DNA from 3 places in the Moritella yayanosii genome. Region 1 is predicted to be linked to each of the others. Evidence: predicted binding sites of a transcription regulator. Region 1 holds the regulator's gene; each other region holds the start of a gene.
What was found. The regulator MetJ, encoded in region 1, represses methionine synthesis genes. The targets are predictions, from matches to a motif close to TAGACGTCTAGACGTCTA.
Positions count from the first base shown of each region.

Region 1 (8,601 bases):
CGTGACGGTAACCCGTTTGTGACATCAACCGTTACCGAAGAAGTACTACTCACCAGTCGTTGGATGGCTATTCACTTGTTCCTTAAAGATGTTACACATCTCAGCAGTGAATTATCCATGAATAACTGTGACAACACATTACGTGCATTAGTCGGTGAAAGCCACGAACCGTATCGGGTAATACTAAAACAGTTACGCAGCGAACTCACCGAAACCTTAGCCAGCTTAACGGCACAATTAAAGGGTGAAGACAACCAAAGCCGTGACATCATCACCACAACAGCGCAGTTACGGGAGCCATTGTTAGCTTGCTATAACTCACTGAACGCTTGTGGTATGCGGGTGATCGCCCAAGGCGCATTACTCGATACTATTCGTCGCGTTGAATGTTTCGGTGTGAGTTTAGTAAAACTTGATATCCGCCAAGACAGTGATCGCCATACTGATGTGCTAGCCGAAATCACCCGTTACCTGGGTCTCGGCGATTATGCCCAATGGAGCGAGCAAGATAAACAAGCATTCTTATTACAAGAACTGAATAGTAAACGGCCATTGATCCCACTATGCTGGCAACCTTCTGCAGAAGTGCAAGAAGTTCTCGATACTTGTCGCACGATAGCAAAACAAGATCCAGAATCACTGGGTATTTACATTATTTCAATGGCACGTAAAGCCTCTGATGTATTAGCCGTACAATTACTCTTAAAAGAAACCGGCTGCCCATTCCGCCTACCGGTGGCGCCATTATTCGAAACCTTAGACGATCTGAACAATGCCGGTACAGTCACCGCCAGCTTATTAGCCATCGACTGGTATAAAAACTACATCAATGGCCATCAATATATCATGATCGGTTATTCTGATTCTGCCAAAGACGCCGGTGTCATTGCCGCATCTTGGGCGCAGTATCGTTCACAGGAAATCTTGGTTGAGATCTGTGAGAAAGAAGACATTAAGCTGACTTTATTCCATGGCCGTGGTGGTAGCATCGGTCGTGGTGGTGCACCTGCACATGCCGCCTTATTATCACAACCTCCAGGGTCATTAAAAGGCGGTTTACGGGTAACAGAACAAGGCGAAATGATCCGTTTTAAGTTTGGCCTTGCTAAGGTTGCAGAACAAAGCTTAAACCTCTACACCAGTGCGATCCTAGAAGCGAACTTACTGCCACCGCCAGCGCCTGAACAGGCTTGGCGTGATGCAATGGATCAGATGTCTGCGGATTCATGTGAAGAATATCGTTCATATATCCAAGGTCATGAAAAATTCTTACCGTACTTCCGCTCTGCAACACCTGAGCTAGAATTAGGTAAACTGCCACTTGGTAGCCGCCCAGCAAAACGTAAACCAAACGGTGGCATAGAAAGTTTACGTGCCATTCCTTGGATCTTTGCATGGACCCAAAATCGCTTGATGTTACCCGCATGGTTAGGTTGTACTGCCGCATTCAAAAACATGCTCGATTCAGGTAAACGTGAAACGCTGCAAGAAATGCAACAGCAATGGCCGTTCTTTAATACTCGTATAGAAATGTTCGAAATGGTATTTTTGAAAGCCGATGCCTGGTTAGCTGAATATTATGACCAATGTCTGGTGACTGAAGATCTTTGGCCTCTGGGTAAAGAGTTACGCGCCAATTTAGCCCTAGCAACAGAGCTTATTATTGGTTTAAACCCAAATACGCAATTACTTGATGCTCAACCTTGGATTAAGAAGTCAATTGAGTTACGTAACCCGTATACCGATCCGCTGAATATCCTCCAAGCTGAGCTACTCAGCCGCGCACGTAGCAGTAAAGAAGTGAATCCTAATGTCGAACAAGCCTTAATGGTGAGTATCGCAGGTGTTGCAGCAGGTATGCGCAATACTGGCTAATCTGGATAATAACTAGCTGATAATAAAATGCCGACATCATCGTCGGCATTTTTTATTAAAATATATACCCAAGCCACTTCAAAATGCACAATCAGCATCTTGAAGTGACTTGGGTATAAGCTTACTGCAGTAAGTACGATGACTATCTTGGGCGCACACCTAAAGTATGACAAATAGCATACGTTAGATCAGCCCGGTTTAACGTATAGAAATGAAAGTCCTTCACCCCTTCGCGCGACAATATTTTCACTTGGTCAATGGCAATACTGGCGCCAACCAGATTACGTGTTGCTTGATCATTGTCTAAACCTTCAAACTGACTGTGCATCCAATTCGGCACTTTTACATTGGTCAATTTTGAAAACTTACATAAGGTTTTATAATTGGATACCGGTAAAATACCCGGCACAATTTCTTTATCAATGCCCACCGCAGCACAACGATCACGGAAACGTAAAAAGCTCTCAGTATCAAAAAAGAACTGAGAAATAGCACGATCAGCACCGGCATCAATTTTATCTTTTAGCGCCAATAGATCGGCTTGGGCATTTTTTGCCTCAGGGTGGACTTCTGGATAAGCCGCTACCGAGATATCAAAGTCATTCACTTCTTTCAGTAGTGCAACGAGATCGGCCGCATACATATCAGGTTGATTCAATCCTGGTGGTAAATCACCCCGTAAAGCGACGATATTACGGATCCCGTTATCCCAGTAATCCGTTGCAATCTGTTTCAACTCTTGGCGGTTAGCGTCAATACAAGTGAGGTGTGGCGCAGCAATCAAACCCGTTTCATTCTTTATCTGTTTGATAATGTCATGAGTACGATCACGGGTACCAGAATTGGCACCGTATGTCACCGACACAAATTTAGGGTTTAACGCTTTTAGACGATTAATCGATTCCCATAGGGTAGACGTCATTGCAGGTGAGTTAGGCGGGAAAAATTCAAAAGAAACGTTAATATCACGTCCCAATTCAGAAACGCTTTGATTTAATACTTCAATATTTTGTGCATTGTGAAAACTCATACTTATATCCCTCAAGATGTTTAGACGTCCATACCTCTTTACGTCTTAATCATCACAAGTTTGGTGGATAAAGTCAACGCACATAATTCATCTTAAACATGAATTATATGCGGTTTGGTTTTCGGCAGGCGCAAAGGCCAAAATTAACGCGCGAGCAGCTTACATAATTGGAAAAGATCAGATTGAATAGCGCCCGCAGTCACATCTCGACCAGCACCCGGACCTTGGATCACTAAGGGGTTATGACGATACCAATGGCTATTAATCGAGAAAATGTTGTCGCACGGCAATAAGTTAGCAAATGGATGGGTTGGCTCTAAGAACTCTAAGCCAACCTGCGCTCCTGCTTTGCGGCTAAAACGGGCAACATAGCGTAATACTAAACCCTGCTTTTTGGCCTTATTAAACATATGTAATATTTTGTCATCGAGTGCTTCACAATGTTCTAAAAACTCATCCACGTTAAATGCCATGAGTTCTGCTGATACCAATGACTCTAGTTTGATATCGCTAAGTTCCATGTCATAACCCGCTTCACGGCTTAAAATAAGTAATTTTCGCTGCACGTCCTTGCCGGATAAATCTTCACGAGGATCGGGTTCTGTTAGCCCTTGTTGCCAAGCTTGTTCGACTAATTGCGAGAAGGCAATTTGACCATCATATTGTTGAAACAACCAAGATAAGGTACCAGAGAAAATACCGCTCACCGCAGTGACTTGATCACCACTGTGTTGCAGCATCTCCATAGATGATTGGATCGGTAATCCTGCGCCGACCGTGGCGTTATATAACCAATGGCTTTCATTATCACTAAAGCTTTGCTTAACCCGATTATAAAACTCGCTGCTCGCTGCGCCAGCAAATTTATTGGCGGAAATCAGGTGGAAACCATGTTGAGCAAATTCAGGATAATAATAACTGATTGCTTCACTGGCGGTAATATCAATAATCACCAGTTCATCAAACGGGTGCAATGCAAGATTAGATAATAGCTGTTCCCAAACAAACGCTTCAGGTTGGAAGTCGTCAAGTACCGTCGCGGCATCCAGACCATTAAAGTCTAATAGCCCACCCTGCGATCCATATACACCGCATAAACACAGTTCTACATTTTGTTGTTCAGGTACTTTATGCATTTGTTTAGCGAACAGAGATAACCAACCAGCGCCAATATTACCTTTACCAAATAACACCACACCAATGCGTTTTGGCTGTTTAAATAACGCGGTGTGTAATTCTTTCAATAATGGTTCGAGTACTACTTTTTGCAATACTGCACAAATACTTAAACGATTATCACCGGTTTGTACAAACGTCAGATTGTGTTCTGAGATCAGTTGATAAAACTGATGTGACTGTAACGCATTTTCAGTGACACCAGAACCGACCAGCGCCACCATACAAAAACCACTCAGCAGATTAATAGCGAGAATCTGCGGTTGCTGCAGTTGGTATGTCTGTAATGTCGTGAGTGCAAACTCGACAATTTCAGCGGTATAGCCTAATCGCACCACATGCTCTGTGGGACGACGTTTTATACAAATAGGGGATAATTGTTGCTGTGCAAGCAAAGTAATCAACTGATTGTATTGTTGTTGGTAGTCAGCATGCTGATCGAATTGAATATCGACTAAGTGCAGATCATCAATCGAGGTAACGATTTTAGCGCCCTTACCTTTGGGTAAACGACGGTGGATCTGGGTTGAGCCTTCGCTAGGAGTATAACTACAGCGCAGTTGGACATGTTGTTTACTCTCAACCACAGGTTGTAATGTACGTGCATGTAATACTGGTGAACCTAAACGCGCGAGTTCTGCTGCTTCGTCGAGTGACAGTTTAGTTTGTAACTCAGCATCTTTTACCCGACGTGGATCAGCACTAAATATCCCGGCAACATCACTCCAGATCGTCGTTTGCTCAGCATCGACTAATGCGCCTAACAAGGTTGCAGAATAATCCGAACCATTACGTCCTAATGTGATGGTTCGCTGCTGTCCATCCGCAGCAATAAAACCGGTCACCACAACACGGTTATGTAGGTTCGCTAAACACGCAGTTAATTTTTGGCGAGACACCATTTCATCAACCACAGGTTGCGCGGCTAATTCCGTGGTTAAAAACAGGCGAGAATCTAAATCATTGGCAGGTAGTTCACTTTGACTCAGTAACGCCGCTAATAATCGGGCTGACCATACTTCCCCATGTGCAAGGATTTGGTTTTTAGCATAAACATCAAGATGAGCTTCTAATAAATGCCCTATGGTATGAATATCATCTTGCAGCGCAGCAGTGAGTTGTATACATAAGTCATCTGCTAATAATTCCGCAATTAACTTGGCTTGATATTCACACGTGGCAATAAGACGCTCAGACGCAGCTTGATCACCATCTGCAGCCAATTGTAATAACTCTAATAATTGGTTGGTGGTTTTACCTGCTGCAGAAACAACAATCAGATCGCGGGCTTGCGTATGCTCGCTAATAATCGCCAACACACGGCGATAACAAGTGGCATCCGCTAAACTACTGCCACCAAATTTATGAATACTGCGCTTAATTGCGTCCATGCGTTCTCCCGAACTTAATATCAATTAACGTATTACCTGTAACTCAAAACATACACTATTAGGTTGCCACAGGTCAATAGACGTCTAGAGCTCTTTACATACTGATTGCCAACAATCCAATTCAAAGGTAAACTTGTCACTTATTCATTAAATAATAATTTACACAAAGGTCAAAAATGACAAAGTGGAACGGCGAGTATATTAGCCCCTATGCAGAACATGGGAAAAAGAGTGTACAGGTTAAAAAGATAACTGTTTCAATCCCTCTGAAAGTACTCAAAGTACTTACAGATGAAAGAACTCGCCGTCAGATTAATAATCAACGTCACGCGACTAACAGTGAACTGTTATGCGAAGCATTTTTACATGCTTACACGGGTCAGCCATTACCGGCTGATGACGATTTAGGCAAAGACAAACCAGACAACATCCCCGCAGAAGCCAAAGCACAGATGTTAGCACTGGGTATCAATATCGATGATTATTTAGAGCAAGATGATTAGTCATTAAATAACGAGTGCCAAATAAACAACGACTGAAAATAAAACAGGCGCACCTTTTATAAAACAGGCTCCAATAATAGGAGCCTGTTTTGATCTAATCTGTAACCAATGCGCTATCTAGACGCGCATTGTTGCTAATACCTTAACGTAAAATCTAAAAACTAAACGGTGCCGCGCGGCCTTTTTTCTTTTTCTCAACTGGTTTCGGTGCCGCTACTGTTACTGGTTTAGCTTCAGCTTTTTTCTTTTTCTTCTTTTCAGGCTGTTCCCAGATATCTGCAGGGATGCTATCGACAGCAGGCTTAGCAACTGGCATTGGTGCAATAAATACAGCTTCAACAACCGCTTCGTCTACAGCGTGAACGTCAGTAACACCTTGCTCAACAGTATTGTTCTCGGTGAAATCGTCTTCAGTAACATCGTGTTCTGCAATATAGCTTGCTACCGAATCAGACTCTAAAGCCGCAGGATCAACAAATTCTTCTTCATCAGCAATATCGTATGCTGCAAGTTCTTCCGCAGACATCACTTGATACGCTTCACCATTAAAGCCGATGATATCGCCAAACATGATTTTTTTACGTTTACGCGTTTCAACTTCACCATTCACATACACATAACCGTCTGCAATATAGTTCTTCGCTTCACTGCCCGAGGTCACTAAATTTTCGATTTTTAAGATCTTATATAGTTCAATTGGTTCTTCAGCGACAACAACAGGGATAACTTCAATTTCATATTCTTCAGACATGGGAACCTTAAATGTGAGCAAATAGCAGAACTGTATACAAGTATAAGCCCAGAAATGCAAACGCCAAGGATAAACCTTTGGCGTTTAATAAAACTATGCAGTAAGTTTACAGCATATAATTTTCAGGTAGTTCGACACGGGCAACGCCAGTTTCTACCGCGGCTAGCGCAACAGCACGTGCGACGCGTGGCAATAAACGTGGATCCATTGGTTTTGGAATGATGTACTCAGTACCAAACTCTAATGATTCCACACCCGATGCAGTCAATACAGACTGTGGTACTTCTTCTTTAGCAATCTCACGGATCGCATGAACAGCGGCTACTTTCATCGCTTCATTAATCACACTGGCACGTGCGTCTAATGCACCACGGAAAATAAATGGGAAGCACAGCACGTTATTCACTTGATTTGGATAATCAGAACGACCGGTTGCCATGATCAGATCTTGACGTGCCGCGTGAGCCAATTCCGGTTTGATTTCTGGATCCGGATTCGAACAGGCAAAAATAATCGGATTATCGGCCATTAATTTAACATCGTCAGCAGCCAATACATTGGGGCCAGATACACCAACAAATACGTCAGCACCGTTAATTGCATCTTGCAATGTACGCTTGTCGGTATTATTAGCAAAACGTTGCTTATATTCGTTAATGTCATCACGACGAGTGTGGATCACCCCTTTGCGGTCTAACATGTAGATTTTTTCACGTTGTGCGCCACATGAAATCAACAACTCCATGCATGCAATAGCCGCTGCACCAGCGCCCATACAAACAATAATCACTTCCGCGATGTCTTTACCTTGAATGTCTAGCGCATTAATCATACCCGCAGCGGTTACGATTGCAGTGCCGTGCTGATCATCATGGAATACTGGAATATTACAACGCGCAATGAGCGCTTTTTCAATTTCAAAACATTCTGGTGCTTTAATGTCTTCTAAGTTAATGCCACCAAATGTATCCGCGATATTCGCGACGGTATCAATAAATTCTTCAGTTGTACGGTGTTTCACTTCAATATCGATTGAATCAATATCAGCAAAACGTTTAAACAAGAGTGCTTTACCTTCCATCACTGGTTTTGATGCCAGTGGGCCTAAATTACCAAGGCCTAAAATAGCCGTGCCGTTAGTGATCACCGCCACTAAGTTACCTTTAGCCGTATATTTGTAAGCATCGTCAGGATTAGCAGCAATTTCACGCACTGGTTCTGCGACACCCGGGCTATATGCTAGAGAAAGATCATCGGCGGTTTCTGCTGATGTAGTAAGTTGAATAGCAATTTTACCCGGTTTAGGGTTCGCGTGATAATCTAATGCTTGCTGTCTAAAGTCTGACATACTCAATATCCTGAATTAAATGAATGCACATAACTCACAGCCTTAATTCGAGAATAACTAAGGTGTAAGAAACAACGTTGGGGAATTAAATAATAATCGAATGTAACGCAAATATTTAACTTTAATTTAACACAGCTCACTTTTATTTTACACTGCGCTAAATGAGCTAATAATATTGTTCGCATAATTCTACAGTAATTTAAGTTGTTTATTCTACCTTTGCACTGATATTGAGTGTTTATTTTTATATAGACTGCTAATTTTAGAAGAACATTTTTACGGAAATGCAATTACGGAGATAAAATCTAAATTTTATAATTTTTTTAAACTGTTTTTCAGGTATAAAAAAAGGCACCCGAAGGTACCTTTTTGAGTTACTACAAAATTTTGTATAAATACAATTCTTATTTTGCAGCAAGAGCGCCAAAACGCTTGTTGAATTTATCAACACGACCACCAGTATCAACATTACGTTGCTTACCAGTGTAGAATGGGTGACACTTTGAACATACGTCAATCGTGATGTT
Region 1 is NZ_LS483250.1:2,881,757-2,890,357, forward strand. Features, by position in the region: gene ppc (phosphoenolpyruvate carboxylase) at 1-1,875, shown strand, start outside; gene metF (methylenetetrahydrofolate reductase) at 2,018-2,905, opposite strand; gene MORIYA_RS13360 (bifunctional aspartate kinase/homoserine dehydrogenase II) at 3,049-5,472, opposite strand; gene metJ (met regulon transcriptional regulator MetJ) at 5,649-5,975, shown strand; gene MORIYA_RS13370 (RNA-binding S4 domain-containing protein) at 6,130-6,726, opposite strand; gene MORIYA_RS13375 (malic enzyme-like NAD(P)-binding protein) at 6,833-8,074, opposite strand; gene rpmE (50S ribosomal protein L31) at 8,479-8,601, opposite strand, start outside.

Region 2 (8,601 bases), 520 kb from region 1:
TTAGAGTTCCCACCATTACGTGCTGGCAAATAAGGATAAGGGTTGCGCTCGTTGCGGGACTTAACCCAACATTTCACAACACGAGCTGACGACAGCCATGCAGCACCTGTCTCATAGTTCCCGAAGGCACCAATCCATCTCTGGAAAGTTCTATGGATGTCAAGAGTAGGTAAGGTTCTTCGCGTTGCATCGAATTAAACCACATGCTCCACCGCTTGTGCGGGCCCCCGTCAATTCATTTGAGTTTTAACCTTGCGGCCGTACTCCCCAGGCGGTCTACTTAATGCGTTAGCTTAAGAGCCCAGTTCTCAAGGAACCAAACTCCGAGTAGACATCGTTTACGGCGTGGACTACCGGGGTATCTAATCCCGTTTGCTACCCACGCTTTCGCATCTGAGCGTCAGTTACTTGCCAGGTGGCCGCCTTCGCCACTGGTATTCCTTCAGATCTCTACGCATTTCACCGCTACACCTGAAATTCTACCACCCTCTCAAGAACTCTAGTTTGCCAGTTCGAAATGCAGTTCCCAGGTTGAGCCCGGGGCTTTCACATCTCGCTTAACAAACCGCCTGCATGCGCTTTACGCCCAGTAATTCCGATTAACGCTCGCACCCTCCGTATTACCGCGGCTGCTGGCACGGAGTTAGCCGGTGCTTCTTCTGCGAGTAACGTCACAGTGATAACGTATTAAGTCACCACCTTTCCTCCTCGCTGAAAGTACTTTACAACCCTAAGGCCTTCTTCATACACGCGGTATGGCTGCATCAGAGTTTCCTCCATTGTGCAATATTCCCCACTGCTGCCTCCCGTAGGAGTCTGGACCGTGTCTCAGTTCCAGTGTGGCTGATCATCCTCTCAGACCAGCTAGGGATCGTCGCCTTGGTGAGCTCTTACCTCACCAACAAGCTAATCCCACTTGGGCTCATCTAGTCGCGAGAGCTTTCAAGAAGAGGCCCCCTTTCACCCGTAGGTCGTATGCGGTATTAGCAGTCGTTTCCAACTGTTGTCCCCCTCGACTAGGCAGATTCCCAAGCATTACTCACCCGTCCGCCGCTCGACGCCAGAATAGCAAGCTATTCTTCGTTTCCGCTCGACTTGCATGTGTTAAGCCTACCGCCAGCGTTCAATCTGAGCCATGATCAAACTCTTCAATTAAAAGTTTTTGACTGATCACCAAAATCATTACTGATAGTGATTATCAAGTCGGCTCAATGAATTCTGTACTTCAACAATAAAACCAAAGTTCTATTGTTTATAAAACTATCATCTTTCGATTTAAGTTTAATGTTCACAATTACATTGATATAATATTTGGTCATTATATCTCTGCAAGTGCTCACACAGATTGCTTGAATAAATTATTAAAGAGCATACTGAGCGGCTGTTGCCGTGTCAGTGGGATGCATTATAGGGAACGGGGGTTCATTGGCAAGTTCTTTTATTAAATAAAATTCAATCGCTCAAATAGTAGTCAACCTGTGCTGATTTAGCCGTTAACTATCGCTTTAGCCACAGATAATAGGTCTGTAAATACGCCATCTGCTGCTTCAGCACCTTTTTCACACAGAACCTTGCCTGTCGACACTAAGTAATTAGCTTTAAGCTGTAATTTCTGCCCTGCCTGAATGTCAGATAATTTGTCACCGACTAAATACGAGTTAGCAAAGTCAATATCAAGCTCTTTACCTGCACTATCTAACATCCCTGTATTTGGCTTACGGCATAAACAATCTTGCTTATAATCACCAATGCCTTTTCCCGGATGATGAGGACAATAATAAATACCATCCAGATCGACACCCCGATCGGCAAGTGACCAATCCATCCACTCTGTTAATGTCATGAATTCCTCTTCAGTATAATAACCCCGTGCGATACCAGATTGATTTGTTATTACAACTAATAGATAACCATGCGCCTTCAATAGTTGCATTGCTTCAATGCTGCCATCAATAAATTCAAAATCATCAATTTGTGAAACATAACCTTTATCTTTATTAATTACACCATCACGGTCTAAGAATACAGCTGCAGTTGCCACTATTTATTACCTTATTATCGATCATTCTAATTGCACATTATTTCACGTCATAAAAATTACGCAATCCATACCTTTTACATACAAACCTCAACTATTTAAACTACTTCAATAGAAATAAAATACATTATAGCCATCTAGATGTAAAAAAGGCCATTGACTTTGGGCAACTTAATAACTAGCATATGTATCCAGTTGTTACTCATAAAATAAGAATTAATATCTAATCTTATATATCGATTCTTATTTTTCGTTTTAGGCGTTGAAATGATCAAATTAACAAATGTCAATAAAATATTTGAAACTACAGACAAGCCTGTTTATGCCTTAAAAGACGTGAGTTTAAACGTCGAAAAAGGCGAAATATTCGGTGTGATTGGTTCATCCGGTGCAGGTAAAAGTACTTTAATACGTTGTGTTAATTTGCTTGAAACACCAACTTCAGGTTCAATTCAACTGGATGGCGTTGAACTAACACAGTTAAACAAAACAGAGCTATGTGCTGCCCGACGTCAGATCGGCATGATATTTCAACACTTCAATTTATTATCATCACGTACCGTATTTGATAACGTGGCACTACCACTTGAATTAGCCGGAATGGATAAAGCGAAAATACAAAACAAGATCATACCGCTACTCGAACTCGTTGGTTTAGAAACAAAACATAACGCCTACCCTGCTGAATTAAGTGGCGGTCAAAAACAGCGTGTAGCGATTGCACGCGCGTTAGCATCTGAACCTAAAGTTCTACTGTGTGATGAAGCCACATCAGCGCTTGATCCAACCACAACCAAATCAATTCTAGCGCTATTAAAAGATATTAATGCACGACTAGGCCTCACTATTCTGCTTATCACTCACGAAATGGAAGTGGTTAAAAATATCTGCCATAAAGTTGCGATTATTGATAAAGGCGAATTAATTGAACAAAACACCGTCGCGAAGTTCTTCGCCAATCCACAAACGGAATTGGCACAGCTATTTATTGAAGCAACGATAAACCTAGAAATTCCGGATGAGTATAAACAACGCTTGTCATTAAATAGAAAAGCAAACTCAATGCCATTAGTACGTTTAGGCTTTACAGGTAACAGCGTTGATACTGCGGTAATTTCAGAAGTAAGTAGAACATTAAACGTCGATGTAAATATTTTAAGTGCTGACATTGAATTCGCTGGCGGTATCAAATTTGGCTATATGTTAGCTGAACTGATAGGCGATAAAGAAAATACTATCGCAGCAAAGGCTTTTTTCCAACAACACGCAATTAATGTAGAGGTTATAGGTTATGTCGACTGAGCAAATGATTAATTTATTTTTTAACGCCACCCTCGAAACATTAGCCATGGTTGGTATTGCAGCGGCAATTGCATGTTTACTTGGTATGCCAACCGGGATCTTGCTACATGTAACAAAAACGAACGGTATTTTAGCAAATAAAAATTTAAATAATGCATTAAGTGTCATTGTTAATGTCGGTCGTTCAGTACCTTTCATTATTCTACTTGTGGCCATTATTCCATTTACACGCTTGATTGTCGGTTCGTCAATTGGCACAGGCGCAATGATAGTGCCATTAACCGTCGCATCAATCCCTTTCATTGCACGATTAATCGAAGGCGCATTATTGGATGTACCAGCAGGTCTGATCGAAGCGGCACAGACAATGGGCGCTACACCACTACAGATTATAATGAAAGTGTTAATCCCAGAGGCCATGCCAGGGATCATCAATAGCATCACCATCACGTTAGTAACACTGGTAAACTACTCAGCAATGGCAGGGACAGTTGGGGGCGGCGGTCTCGGCGATGTTGGTATTCAACATGGTTACATTGGCTTTAACCCGACAATTATTCTAATTACCGTTATCTTACTGGTGATCATCGTACAGATTATTCAATCCGTCGGTGAACGCTTAATCAGTAAAGTCGACCACAGATAATAAACTATAACAACTCAAGGAAATAATAATCATGGAATTTTCACTAAAGAAATTAGTATCAGTTACAGCAATTGCATCAAGTGTGCTATTAAGTGCATGTAGTGGCGACCAAGACTCAACAGTATTAAAAGTGGGTGCAATGGCAGGCCCAGAAGCAGAAGTAATTGAAATTGCAAAAAGAATTGCTAAAGAGAAATACGACCTAGATATTGAGATTGTTACATTTACAGATTACGTAACACCAAACCGTGCACTAGAAGAAGGCAGTATTGATGTAAATGCTTTCCAGCATAAACCTTATCTAGATGCGCAAATCGAACAACGTGGTTATGATATTACAGCCGTAGCAAATACATTTGTTTATCCAATTGCAGCATACTCAACATCAATCAAACACGTTGACGAACTAAAAGAAGGTGATAAAATTGCAATACCAAATGATCCAACCAACTTAGGCCGTTCATTATTACTACTTGAACAGCAAGGTATCATTGCACTTAAAGCGGGTGTTGGTATTAAAGCGACAGAATTAGATATTACTGCAAATCCATTTGGTGTTGAGATTATAAAATTAGAAGCGGCTTTATTAGCACGTAACTTACAAGACGTAACACTTGCTATAATCAACACCACATTCGCAACAAAGATTGGTTTATCACCAACTAAAGACGGTATATTCGTTGAAGACAAAGAATCTCCATACGTAAACTTGATTGTTGCACGTAATGACAACAAAGATTCTGAACAAGTAAAACAGTTCATCGCTGCATTCCAAACTCAAGAAGTCTATGACGAAGCAAATAAACTGTTCAACAATGCCATTGTAAAAGGCTGGTAATCAGTTACTTACTCGCATATGAGTTCGAATAATAGTTAAAATAATAATGATAAGGTGTGGTTGCTAACAAAAATTATTTTGTATTTTTTTTGATATCAATCACATTTTCTACCAAGCTTAATGAATCGCTATCATCAGAGATTCATTAAATGGCCCACTCTTTTTTGAACAAAGCATCTTTGTGGCCTTCTTTAACCACAAGCATAATGCTTTTTCTGTCTGTACCTGTAATGGCCTCTCGGTCTGGTGACACCGATGAACGCAACAAACTTTCCTCTGCCAAGCAAATAAGCTTACCTAATAGTGAAGTGAACTCATTTTCAATTAATTGGCAATGGACCGATCACGAAGGTAAAAACTTAAATGTAAAATCATTCTTTGATACTGATGTCGTCGAAACCTCGTTACGAGACAGCTATAAGCTTTCGTTTTCATTAAGCCATCCAATGAAAGCAATTCATACCTATTTAACTCCCCGACTTGAATTTGCGATTGAACGTATTAATTTTTACACTCCAGATGATCAAGATAAAATAACAGACATAAGATACGCATTTACAAATAAAGACGAGAGTAATGCATCACAGTTGTTTTGGCAGGCGTATAACCAATATCAAAATGATGCATTTTATCATCTCAAAATAACCCCTTGTGTACATCCAAAGAATAAAGAGCTACCTTGTGTGAGGCCTAATTACTCTCAACTATTTTATGAATATAGAGCATATCTAAAAGATATCGCGACACAGTTAGCTAAACAGCAATCACTCAGTACGGCAGTAAATAATGCACGACATTGGGTCTACGCTATCCCAGATAGAGAAGAACATAACAACAGTTTCTTCTCGCCGATTAGCGTGTTAAAAACTAATAAAGCAGACAGTGATGAAAAAGCGTTGCTATTAGCGACATTAATTAGTCAGCTCGCACCTGAGTATGAGCTATTCATGCTGTATCCATCAACTAGTATCGGCAGTGTATCTCCAGTATGGTTAACCATCGATAGTAAAAGTGGCGTAGAAGGCCAAACGATAATGATCAATCAAAATCAATATACAGTAATATCTGGCTCAAAAGTAAAGTTAGATAAAATGCTTTCTTCAAACACAACATTTATTAGCGAATCATTATATTGACCACATATTTACGTTTACTACCACATTGTCCCTGTCTCTTGATCAGATCTCACAACACCTTACCGGCGGCTAACATTTCTTTCGCTAACCGATAGCCTGACACTTAAGCTTGTAATGTATCCCTGCCTTCCCAAATCGTCGACCAACTTGCCATACCGGTTCTTTTGCTATCCGTAAAACCACCTAATTTAGCAAGGATTTATAAGCCCATTTCATATCGGGCGCGGTTTTTCCGTCATGACCTCTGACTTTATAATGTTGCTGTAATATCTTCCATTCATCTTGCTCAAATACCGTATCACAACGTTGATTTTCTATGCCTACCGCTTCATCGATAAGCCCTTTTTTTCGTAGGTAGAGCGGTAAGGTCATTACTTCTCTAAGTTGAAGCAATCTAATACCAATGAAAGCTAAAATTGATACTGCCCGCTCTAAGTTTTTTGGCTCTGTCATGCGCTGACGCTCTGCTCCTGCCCCGGTTTTCCACGCTTTATGGAAATCTTCTATTCGCCATCTCGCAGCATAAATATCAATGATATGTAGTGCTTGTTCCAATGTGTCTATGGGTTCGCTGGTCAATAATACCCAGCGTAATGCGTCACTCTTTCCAGTGGCATTGGTTTCTTCGGCGTAAACGACATGGATTGAACCTGCTGCCGTTTTCGCTTTGAGGGTGATTTTTGCCACTTTAACCGTTAACCGAGCGGTTCTTGCTATTCGATTAACTCGTTTACCTTTACTGTTTTTGATGCCTTTTTGTGGAATATTGGCATAAGGTATTCGAACAAAGCGTTCATTATGCAGCTGTTTATCTTGAAGATAACTCAGGATATCGGCTTCACGATCACAGACAGATATCATATTAGCCATCGTTTCACCTAACCGTTGACGACAAAAATATGAAGCGTCGGGCCATTTACCGCTCTCTTTTTCGTCAGCGTCATTAATATTATCTGGCCGACACCACCAATCTTGATGGATAAGACCTAATGTTCTTGTGCTATGGCTGTCAAGTAACATCACGGAGTGTACCCTCCAACCACGAGATTTATCGGTTGTTTTACCCAATTTACCTAGGTCTTCTGCCACCTGATGCTTATAGCTTAACGATGTTGTATCTTCGAGAGCCAGAATTTCAGGGATATCCTTAACTAAAGAAGCCGTATGTTCGAATCCTGCGACTCTAATCATCTCTGGAGAAACATTTTCATTACGTATCAATCTATAATTTCCAAGGCATGATCTGGCGATAGATTTACCGCTGATACCTGTTATTGACGTTAACAGATCAGATCATGGTTTTCCAAAAAGGTTCAATATTTGTGACTAAGAGACAGACATTGTCCTGATCAATAGAATAAGATATAAACATCATACAATTCGATACAAATCATGACTTAAATCCAGCACAACTCTCGAATTGAAACGGTTTAATACCCATTTTCATATTTAAAAGGATACTTATAATGAAAAAAATACTGACGGCTATCGCCCTCTCACTCACTTCTTTGGTCGCTTTAAGTCATAGCCTAACAGTGGGTGAAAATTTACCCCAAGTAACAATTACAGACAAAGGTTTTGTCGATTTAGTGGACGGTGATTTCGAATACCGCCAGTGGACTTCAGCTGAATTACAAAATAAAATTATTTTAATTCAACACATTGCAGGGAGATCGTCTGCAAAAGAACTCAATGAACCTATGATTGACGCTATTATTGCCGCCGATTTTCCGTTTGAAAAATATAATACTGCGACATTAGTAAATTTAGACGAATCTATCTGGGGGACAGGCGCGATAGTGGCTAGTCAGGTAAAAAATAACAAGGAAGAGTTTCCTGATGCTATTTTTGTACTCGATAGTGACGGTGATATGCGTAAAACCTGGGCATTAACCGAAAAAAGCTCGGCGATCATTTTATTAGACCAGGCCGGTAAGATCTTATATGTCAAAGATGGTGAAATGAACCCTACAGAAATCGATACCGTTATCGGCATTATCAATGCGAATATATAAACGTCACCATGGAGCGATGGACGAGTCGACGCTAATTATGCTTACAACGCTCGTCCAAATAATTTATTTGTATAAACCATCATAAAAATATTCCTCACTATCTATCAATTTTAAACACCAAAACAATACTTTTATTGTCATATCAGGTATAAATAAAGCTTATATTCACGCCCTCTTAATACGCCGTTAGGTTTACTATGTCCGTTACTGATACCAATATAAATAAAATTGAATCGAATATTTTAAACAGTATTCAACAACTACGTCAAGTTGCCAAAGATAGAGGCATCGATGGCATGTTAACGGTAAATAAGCATACGACATTTGAACACAGGGCAATTCAGCGTGTTAATCAAGAGCAGATCAAACAGCAGAAAAACTTAGAAAGTATTGTTGTGCGAGCCAATAATTTTTGTGATGACGTCACCAGTGAAAATATTGACCCCGATTGGCTCAGCGCTTTCATGTCGATGGCAAAAGACATCTCGGGGCCACATATGCAAACATTATGGGGGAAAATATTTGCATTAGAATTAAGCCATGCCGGTAGTTTCTCAGTAAAATCATTGCGCACACTCAATCAAATGACCCAACGTGAAGCGCAAATGTTTCAGGTTGCCTGTAAC
Region 2 is NZ_LS483250.1:2,358,908-2,367,508, forward strand. Features, by position in the region: rRNA gene MORIYA_RS10905 (16S ribosomal RNA) at 1-1,155, opposite strand, end outside; gene gmhB (D-glycero-beta-D-manno-heptose 1,7-bisphosphate 7-phosphatase) at 1,487-2,041, opposite strand; gene metN (methionine ABC transporter ATP-binding protein MetN) at 2,306-3,340, shown strand; gene MORIYA_RS10920 (methionine ABC transporter permease) at 3,330-3,986, shown strand; gene metQ (methionine ABC transporter substrate-binding lipoprotein MetQ) at 4,018-4,824, shown strand; gene MORIYA_RS10930 (hypothetical protein) at 4,974-5,960, shown strand; gene MORIYA_RS10940 (transposase) at 6,144-7,181, opposite strand; gene MORIYA_RS10945 (YtfJ family protein) at 7,427-7,975, shown strand; gene MORIYA_RS10950 (TIGR03899 family protein) at 8,173-8,601, shown strand, end outside.
Region 2: a site for MetJ is predicted at 2,169-2,186, ahead of metN (methionine ABC transporter ATP-binding protein MetN). Genes of this name have one in related genera too.

Region 3 (8,601 bases), 1.1 Mb from region 1:
CCATTCTATTTTTTTTTGGCGCTTAACATGTTTGGTTGAGGTGAAACCATTGTGATCGGTGATCTTCTTTTTACTATTGAAATCAGCCAAACAATAGATAGTCAGTTTCGGTACATCATTGTAAACCTGTCGTTCAAGCATCTTTTTGGCTTTACTAAAGGATTGATTGGTTTGATTACCATTGTTAGAAGCATGAGACAAGGAAGAGAATGCTAACGCGGTTGATATAACTATAATACTAAGATGTTTTAACATTTAAGGCTGCTATAATGTAATAAAACAGCATTGTAGCATAGCTAAAACAAGACCATAGGATTGTGAAATTAGTGGGTTTACAATTACTGGGTTCATTTAATGACGACTCATACATAATACTGAGATGAGTTATTTGGGCTAGACTAGGTATTTTTCGGGTATGGAAATAGCGGTATCAAAATGAGAACTAAAAAGCAGGTATAAAAAAGAGCAGATGATAGCAACTGCTCTTTAGATTAGAGTTCTAGGTGAATTAGTTGGCGCGAGAAGCTGCGTAACGCACTGCGATATCTGAATCTAATAACATTGTTTCTTTTAACACACCTGATTTAGCTATGAAAATACGTTGAGAGATGGATAAAGCACTAAGATCAAGAGTACGAGCAATTTGCTCAGCTTGATGGGTGTTACGCTTTAAAATTGCAGTTATCAGTTTTTCCATTTCATAATCGGTTGATCTTGCAGTATCTAACGTTTGAGTCATAACCTAGTTCTCTTCACAATGGTATGTATGGCGTCATTTTATCTGATGACTTTAGATAAATACACCTATATAGGTTAATTTTTTAGATAGTTATATAACAAATAGTCACATTTATAGGTTTAAGTTAACTGATTGTTATTAAATAGTATTTAATGCTTTATGATTAAACTTTGTTTGCATAAACGACAAGTATATTTGATATTGTCCCGTATAATTTTATGGTGACGACGAATAGTTAGTTGATGGTCTGCACACTGACAAGCATAGGTAAAGGTTTTACCTTTTACATTCGAGACATCGTATTGATGTGTTGTTTTGGCTGTGAGGTTAAATATTTGATTCATGATTTGTTGCCACTCTTTACCATGCGGCTTAGTACGACCATAAAGTTGATAAACTAATAAATGCGCCACTTCATGAGGGACTGTATGCGTTATAAAATGCTGCTGGTTTTCTTGCAATAAAACAGGATTAAAGCGTAACTCATTGGTTTGTAATCGCGCACTGCCGGCTGCTTTGCCACGTTGCTTGAAATTAATATGAGGGCGAGGAAAGGTTCTATTTAAGCGTAACTCAGCGTGTTGATAGCAAGTTGCTATCTTAATTAAAACTAACTGTTCAATGGTTTGTGAACTGTCATGTTGTTGCTGGGATATATCATCAAGCATAGTTTTGTCTAATGGCAGGCTAAAGGTTATCTACAAATAATCTATAAAAAAGGCGCTTTGGTTATATCACCAAAAGCGCCTTTACTATTAACTAACAACTATTAACTAGCAAGAGCTAACTAAAAGCTAATGTTAATTAAATACCTGCTGCATCACGTAGGATTTCAGCTTTGTCAGTCGCTTCCCAAGGGAATTCGCTACGACCAAAGTGACCATAAGCCGCTGTACTTAGGTAAATAGGGCGCATAAGATCGAGCATTTCGATGAGACCGTGTGGACGTAATTCGAAATGTTCCCGTACCAATTTAATCAGTAGTTCTTCGCTTACTTTACCCGTACCGAACGTTTCAATACTGATCGACGTTGGCTCGGCAACACCGATTGCGTAAGACAGTTGTAATTCACAACGGTCAGCCAGGCCAGCTGCAACGATGTTTTTAGCGACATAACGAGCTGCATATGCTGCGCTGCGGTCTACTTTTGATGGATCTTTACCAGAGAACGCACCGCCACCGTGACGAGCCATGCCGCCATAGGTATCGACGATGATTTTACGACCCGTTAGACCACAATCACCCATTGGGCCACCGATAACGAAACGACCGGTTGGGTTAATAAAGAATTTAGTTTCTTTATTTAACCATTCCGCAGGTAATACTGGCTTAATAATTGTTTCCATAACGGCTTCAACTAGATCTGCTTGTTTGATATCTTCTGAATGTTGTGTTGAAAGAACCACTGCATCGATACCAACAATTTTGCCGTCATCATAAGCAAAGGTGATTTGGCTTTTTGCATCTGGGCGTAACCAAGGAAGCGTACCGTTTTTACGTACTTCAGCTTGGCGTTTAACCAATCTGTGTGAGTAAGTGATCGGAGCAGGCATTAACTCTTCAGTTTCATTGTTTGCATAACCGAACATTAAACCTTGGTCACCCGCGCCTTGCTCTAGCGGATCATCACGGTCAACACCTTGGTTGATGTCTGGAGATTGCTTACCGATGGTGTTTAATACTGCACAAGAGTCGGCGTCAAAACCCATTTCTGAGTTGACGTAACCGATTTCACGTATTGTTTTACGGGTGATTTCTTCGATATCAACCCACGCGTTAGTCGTTACTTCACCGCCAACCATAACCATACCGGTTTTAACATAAGTCTCACAGGCTACGCGTGCTTTCGGGTCTTGAGCGATGATTGCATCAAGTACAGCATCGGAGATTTGGTCTGCAATTTTATCAGGATGACCTTCTGATACTGACTCAGAGGTAAACAAGTGTTTAGCCATGGTTTTAATTCTCTCTTAATTTAAACACAATAGACGTGATGTACGTTTATATGTGTAGAAGTTTTAACATCTAGACGGCTATTCTAAACTATTTTGTCAGTATTAAGATAGACCCTAATTCATATTAATTTTGTATATGGTTTAAAAGCATTCTTTTTAACGGATATTATTTATGTATATATGTTATAAACGGGCAATATGCAGTAGCATAGAACGAAAGTATTAAAAGTATGAAGTGATGAGTTTTTAGCTGAAAATAAATAACCGTTCACTATCATTAAATATATACCCAAGCTACTTCAAGATGCACAATCAGCAAACCGAATGAAGAGTATATTCAAGGCATGAAGTCGAGGATTTAGTTATTCTAAATCAAGACGTCATAACGCCGAAGATGCCTTCGTTCGGCTTGCCCTGTGGGAGGCGAGCAGGAATAGCAGCACTGCGTTGCAATATTTGAAAATGGAATAACCATTATCTACATATAGCGCCTTGTTTTGATATCCCTGCTCGTCTCTGATATAGCATCTTGAAGTAACTTGGGTATAACAACACTCATTTGCCATTGGGAATTATAAAGTGTCATTGAAAAAATCATTAGTTATCACTGCCGCATTACTTGCTAGCTTTAGTAGTGCTGCATCAAATGTCTCACTCGCTTTCAATAACGACAATATTATTTTGGGTTATGATATTGAGATGCAAGAAGCACTTAAGCTAAAAGGTGACTACCTACAGACTATCGACAATGGTTATACCTTAGATACAGGTCTTTATGCGTTTCAAGATGCGGGTGCTACATTCTTTGAACTCGGCGCTAAAGCAATGAGAATGGATAACGACAATGGTGATGGCTATGCATTAGCATTTGGTGGCTTAGCTGGTTTACGCTTAACTGAAGAATTTAGCTTGGAGGCTGAATTCCATTTTAGCCCTGAAATATTGGCATTTGGTGATACAGAGAACTACACGCAATGGATCGTTCGTGCTGAGTATGCTGTTATGCCTACTGCACATTTCTTTGTTGAATATAATCACACCACGGTTGAATATAAAAAGATGCCAGATGAACGTTTATCAAGCGACATATTATTTGGCTTGAAATGGGTTTTCTAGTTATCATTTGAAACAGTAAGAATACAAAAAAGCATCGTTTTCGATGCTTTTTTGTATCTATAAATAAGTGTAACTAGGTAGTCGAGTTATCTATTGCTTTATGATCGCGTATGGATAATTTCAGTAATTCAGAATATAGTGGTTTGCCCCCTAACGCTTGAGCGATAAATGTTGCACCTAAGCAAGTCATCAGTAACGGTAAAATAAGTGCATAGTTATCGGTCATTTCCACCACTAAAATAATACCGGTTACAGGGGCTCGCACCGTTGCAGCAAATAATGCGCCCATACCGGCAACCGCATAAACTGCGGGTTCGGCAACAAATCCGGGGAATAAATCAGCAGCTATCACACCGTATGCCAAACCAAACAAAGTGCCTAATGTCAGCATCGGGGTGAATACGCCGCCTGGGGCTCCGGAAGCAAAACAAGCGACAGTTCCCAGTAATCGCACCATGAACAACCCAACCAAAAGCAGCCAGGTCAAAGGGTCCTGAATTATACTGGTAATTAGTTCGATACCACTGCCCGCTGCATCTGGCAGCAAGATTTGTAATAAAGTAAAGATACTGCCAAACAAGACCCCAGTCATGACAATGCGGCTGAGTTTATTATCTTGGTGATGCTTTAAGTGTTTCGTTGCACTTAATATCCAATGGTTAAAACCCACGCCAATAAAGCCAAAAAGAGTACCCAGAAGCAGAAATAACCACAGAGAAGTTAAAGGCGGCACGGTAAAATGGGGAATGTGCATCACGGCTTGTTGACCATGAAATGAGCGCATTACAATAGTACCAATAGCTGCAGCAAGGGTAACGCATTTTATTGACGTGATGTTGTAACGAAACTGCGGACGCATCTCTTCAATGACAAAAAGAATGCCTGCTAAAGGTGCGTTAAAGGCTGCTGCAAGGCCCGCCGCAGCGCCTGCTGCTGTGAGAATATGAGTTGCATGTGCATAGCGTTTGGCTGTATCTGACAACATGCGGCCAATTGCCCCTCCAATCTGAATTGAAGGTCCCTCTCGACCTAATACCATTCCAGATCCTATCGCCAGAGTACCAGCAATAAACTTTACTGGCAGCACGCGGCGCCAGCGAATATCGTAAATACCATCAAGCGCCCCTTCGATATGAGGGATGCCACTGCCTGACGCTTCGGGTGCAAAACGCCGTGTTAACCAAAATGCAAAGCCCGTCATGATCCCTCCGAGCAGCATTAGCAGTAATACCTTCACAAACAGCGGCCCTGATAACTGCTCAAATAAAAGCATTCGATGCGCATTGACCCATAATATTGCAGCCTCAAAGAGGGCGATAATCAACCCTGTTAAAGCGCCGACACCAGCAGAAAGTGCCAGTAATACGATGTAGTCATGTTTTGTCGAAAGTAGTTTCGGGGTCGTACGATGTTTAAGAAGACCACCTTGAAAAAATCTGAAATTGGGGGATTTAGGCATGTGTGTGTAGAACCTGAGCGAATCTAATGGTAGAAAAATAAATAACAAATCATTATAGTCAATAATGAGTAGGTTGCATAGCAGATACTGCCCTGTTGCTAGCTAATTATGCTAATAAAGCTAATTACGGACTAAAAAGTGTTAATACGTGTCATGCTCACATAATTACCAATAAAATAATGAGTTTTATTCATTTGAGCGGTAATATGATTTCATTTGAAACCATCGTTGGTTGGTTTGAAGTCTGTATGTATAATACAGACTTGGTTTAATTTAAATTAATTAATCGAAAATTCAAGAAACATAAATAAACTAAAGAAACTTGTTATACATAAGATAATTTTATGACAATATAACAGCTTAAAAGTATTTTAAACTAATCTCTGCAGGAGCAAATTATGCCATCTCGTCAAGAGCTAGCGAACGCGATCCGTGCCCTAAGTATGGACGCGGTTCAACAAGCAAATTCAGGCCATCCCGGCGCACCAATGGGCATGGCAGATATTGCCGAAGTATTATGGCGTAAGAACCTAAACCATAATCCAGCAAATCCAAACTGGGTTGATCGTGACCGCTTTATTCTGTCTAACGGTCATGGTTCAATGCTTATTTACTCACTGCTACACCTAACCGGTTACGCACTACCAATTGAAGAATTGAAGAACTTCCGTCAATTGCATTCAAAAACTCCTGGTCACCCAGAGTACGGTTATGCACCTGGTATTGAAACCACGACTGGTCCACTCGGTCAAGGTATCACTAATGCTATAGGCATGGCGATTGCTGAAAAAACCTTAGCAGCACAGTTCAATAAACCAGAACATGAAGTTGTTGATCATTTCACTTACTCTTTCTTAGGTGATGGCTGTCTAATGGAAGGTATCTCTCACGAAGCATGTTCACTTGCTGGCACATTAGGCTTAGGTAAACTAGTTGCATTCTGGGATGACAACGGTATTTCAATTGATGGCGAAGTTGATGGTTGGTTCACTGACGATACAGTAAAACGTTTTGAAGCTTACGGCTGGCATGTAGTCTCTGTAGATGGTCATAACCCGGCAGAAATCCAAGCGGCAATCGACGCATCTAAAGCTGAAACATCACGTCCAAGTCTTATCTGTTGTAAAACAGTGATCGGTTTTGGTTCACCAAACAAAGAAGGTACGCATGGCTGTCATGGTGCTCCTCTGGGTGAAGCTGAAATCATAGCTACACGTGAAAAACTGGGTTGGAAACACGCTGCATTTGAAATTCCTGCAGATATCTATGCTGAGTGGGATGCCAATGAAGCTGGCGCACAAGCGGAAGCGGCATGGAATGAAAAATTTGCGGCTTATCAAGCGGCATATCCAGAACTAGCTGCAGAATACCTACGTCGTACTTCTGGTGAACTACCTGCAGATTGGGAAACAAAAACAACTAATTACATCAAACAGTTACAAGTTGATTCTGTAAAAATAGCCACACGTAAAGCATCGCAAAACTGTATCGAAGAGTTTGGTGCAATGTTACCAGAACTACTCGGTGGCTCAGCTGATCTAGCACCATCTAACTTAACTATGTGGTCTGGTACTAAAGCGATTACTGCTGATGACGCATCTGGTAACTACTTGCATTATGGTGTACGTGAGTTTGCTATGACGGCAATCATCAATGGTATGTCTTTACACGGTGGTTTAATGCCTTACGGTGCAACATTCCTGATGTTCATGGAGTATGCGCGTAATGCAATGCGTATGGCTGCATTAATGAAAATTCAGAACATCCAAGTTTATACTCATGACTCAATCGGTCTAGGTGAAGATGGTCCAACTCACCAGCCAGTAGAGCAAGTTGCAAGTCTACGTTTAACACCAAACATGAGCGCATGGCGTCCATGTGATTCTGTTGAATCTGCGGTAGCATGGAAATATGCAATCGAACGTAAAGACGGTCCAACTGCACTAATCTTCAGTCGCCAAGGTCTAGCACCTATGCCGCGTACTGATGCACAGTTAGCGAACGTTGTTAAAGGTGGTTACACGCTAGTAGATTGTGATGGAAAACCAGAAATTATCCTTATCTCTACCGGTTCTGAAGTTGAACTTTGTACGAAAGCAGCGGCAGAACTAACAGCGAAAGGCCGTAAGGTTCGTGTTGTATCTATGCCTGCTACAGACGTATTTGACAAGCAAGATGCGGCATACCGTGAATCTGTGTTACCGTCTGACGTTGTTAAACGTGTTGCGGTGGAAGCGGGTATCGCTGACTTCTGGCACAAATACACTGGCTTTAACGGTAAGATCATCGGCATGACAACATTCGGCGAATCAGCACCTGCTGACCAACTGTTTGAAATGTTCGGTTTCACTGTGGCTAACGTGGTTGCAACTGCTGAATCACTGTAATTTAAGTACTGTGTGTTGATAACATAGCACACAGATTTAATGTGTTACGGTAACGATAAAAGAGCGCATCGCGCTCTTTTTTATTGTCTGTAATTTATTGACGGTAATAGTGAGTTATTTACAGTAATAGAATTTAATACATTATCGGCTAGATGGTAGATGCCAGATACAAAAAAACCAGCATAACGCTGGTTTTTCATTATTCCGTATCGGTTTGCTAACTAGGCAACCTGTACTGGAATATCGTTACTGGTACGAACGATGTCATTAACTTGATTAAGATAAACAAGCGAAGGTTTATGCTGTTTCGCTTCTTCATTGTCCATACGTACGTATGCACAGATAATGATACGATCGCCTACTGCTGCTTTACGCGCTGCAGCGCCGTTCACTGAAATGATTTTTGAACCGCGTTCGCCAGCGATAGCATAAGTTGAAAAGCGCTCACCATTATCAATGTTATAGATATCGATTGCTTCATATTCTAGGATCCCTGACGCATCAAGCATATCTTGATCGATTGCGCATGAACCTTCATAGTTTAATTCTGCATGTGTTACACGCGCTTGGTGTAATTTACCTTTTAGCATTGTGGTTTGCATTGTTCTAAAACCCATTCCATTAATAGTTTATGAATATACCCAAGTTACTGATTGTTCATCTTAGAGTCGCTTGGGGATATATATATACCGTACAAAATATGTACCGGCGTCCATAGTAGCGTATTTGTTTAATTAGCGCAATTGGACTATTTGATCAGGTAAATAGTCCTAGTTATCAGTACTATTGCGTTTATGATTAACTTAATTTAACTACTTTATTATCGATTAAACGTGCTTTCCCTAAAAATGCAGCCATTAAAATAACGGCTTGCTTACTGTTTTTAGTAATAATCGCTAAAGTATCGGCATCGACAATATCAATCGCGTCGGTATTAAAACCGG
Region 3 is NZ_LS483250.1:3,950,036-3,958,636, forward strand. Features, by position in the region: gene MORIYA_RS18380 (endonuclease) at 1-255, opposite strand, end outside; gene MORIYA_RS18385 (hypothetical protein) at 509-739, opposite strand; gene MORIYA_RS18390 (SprT family zinc-dependent metalloprotease) at 889-1,407, opposite strand; gene metK (methionine adenosyltransferase) at 1,544-2,695, opposite strand; gene MORIYA_RS18400 (YfaZ family outer membrane protein) at 3,275-3,811, shown strand; gene clcA (H(+)/Cl(-) exchange transporter ClcA) at 3,885-5,270, opposite strand; gene tkt (transketolase) at 5,669-7,657, shown strand; gene panD (aspartate 1-decarboxylase) at 7,879-8,259, opposite strand; gene panC (pantoate--beta-alanine ligase) at 8,456-8,601, opposite strand, start outside.
Region 3: a site for MetJ is predicted at 2,759-2,776, ahead of metK (methionine adenosyltransferase). Genes of this name have one in related genera too.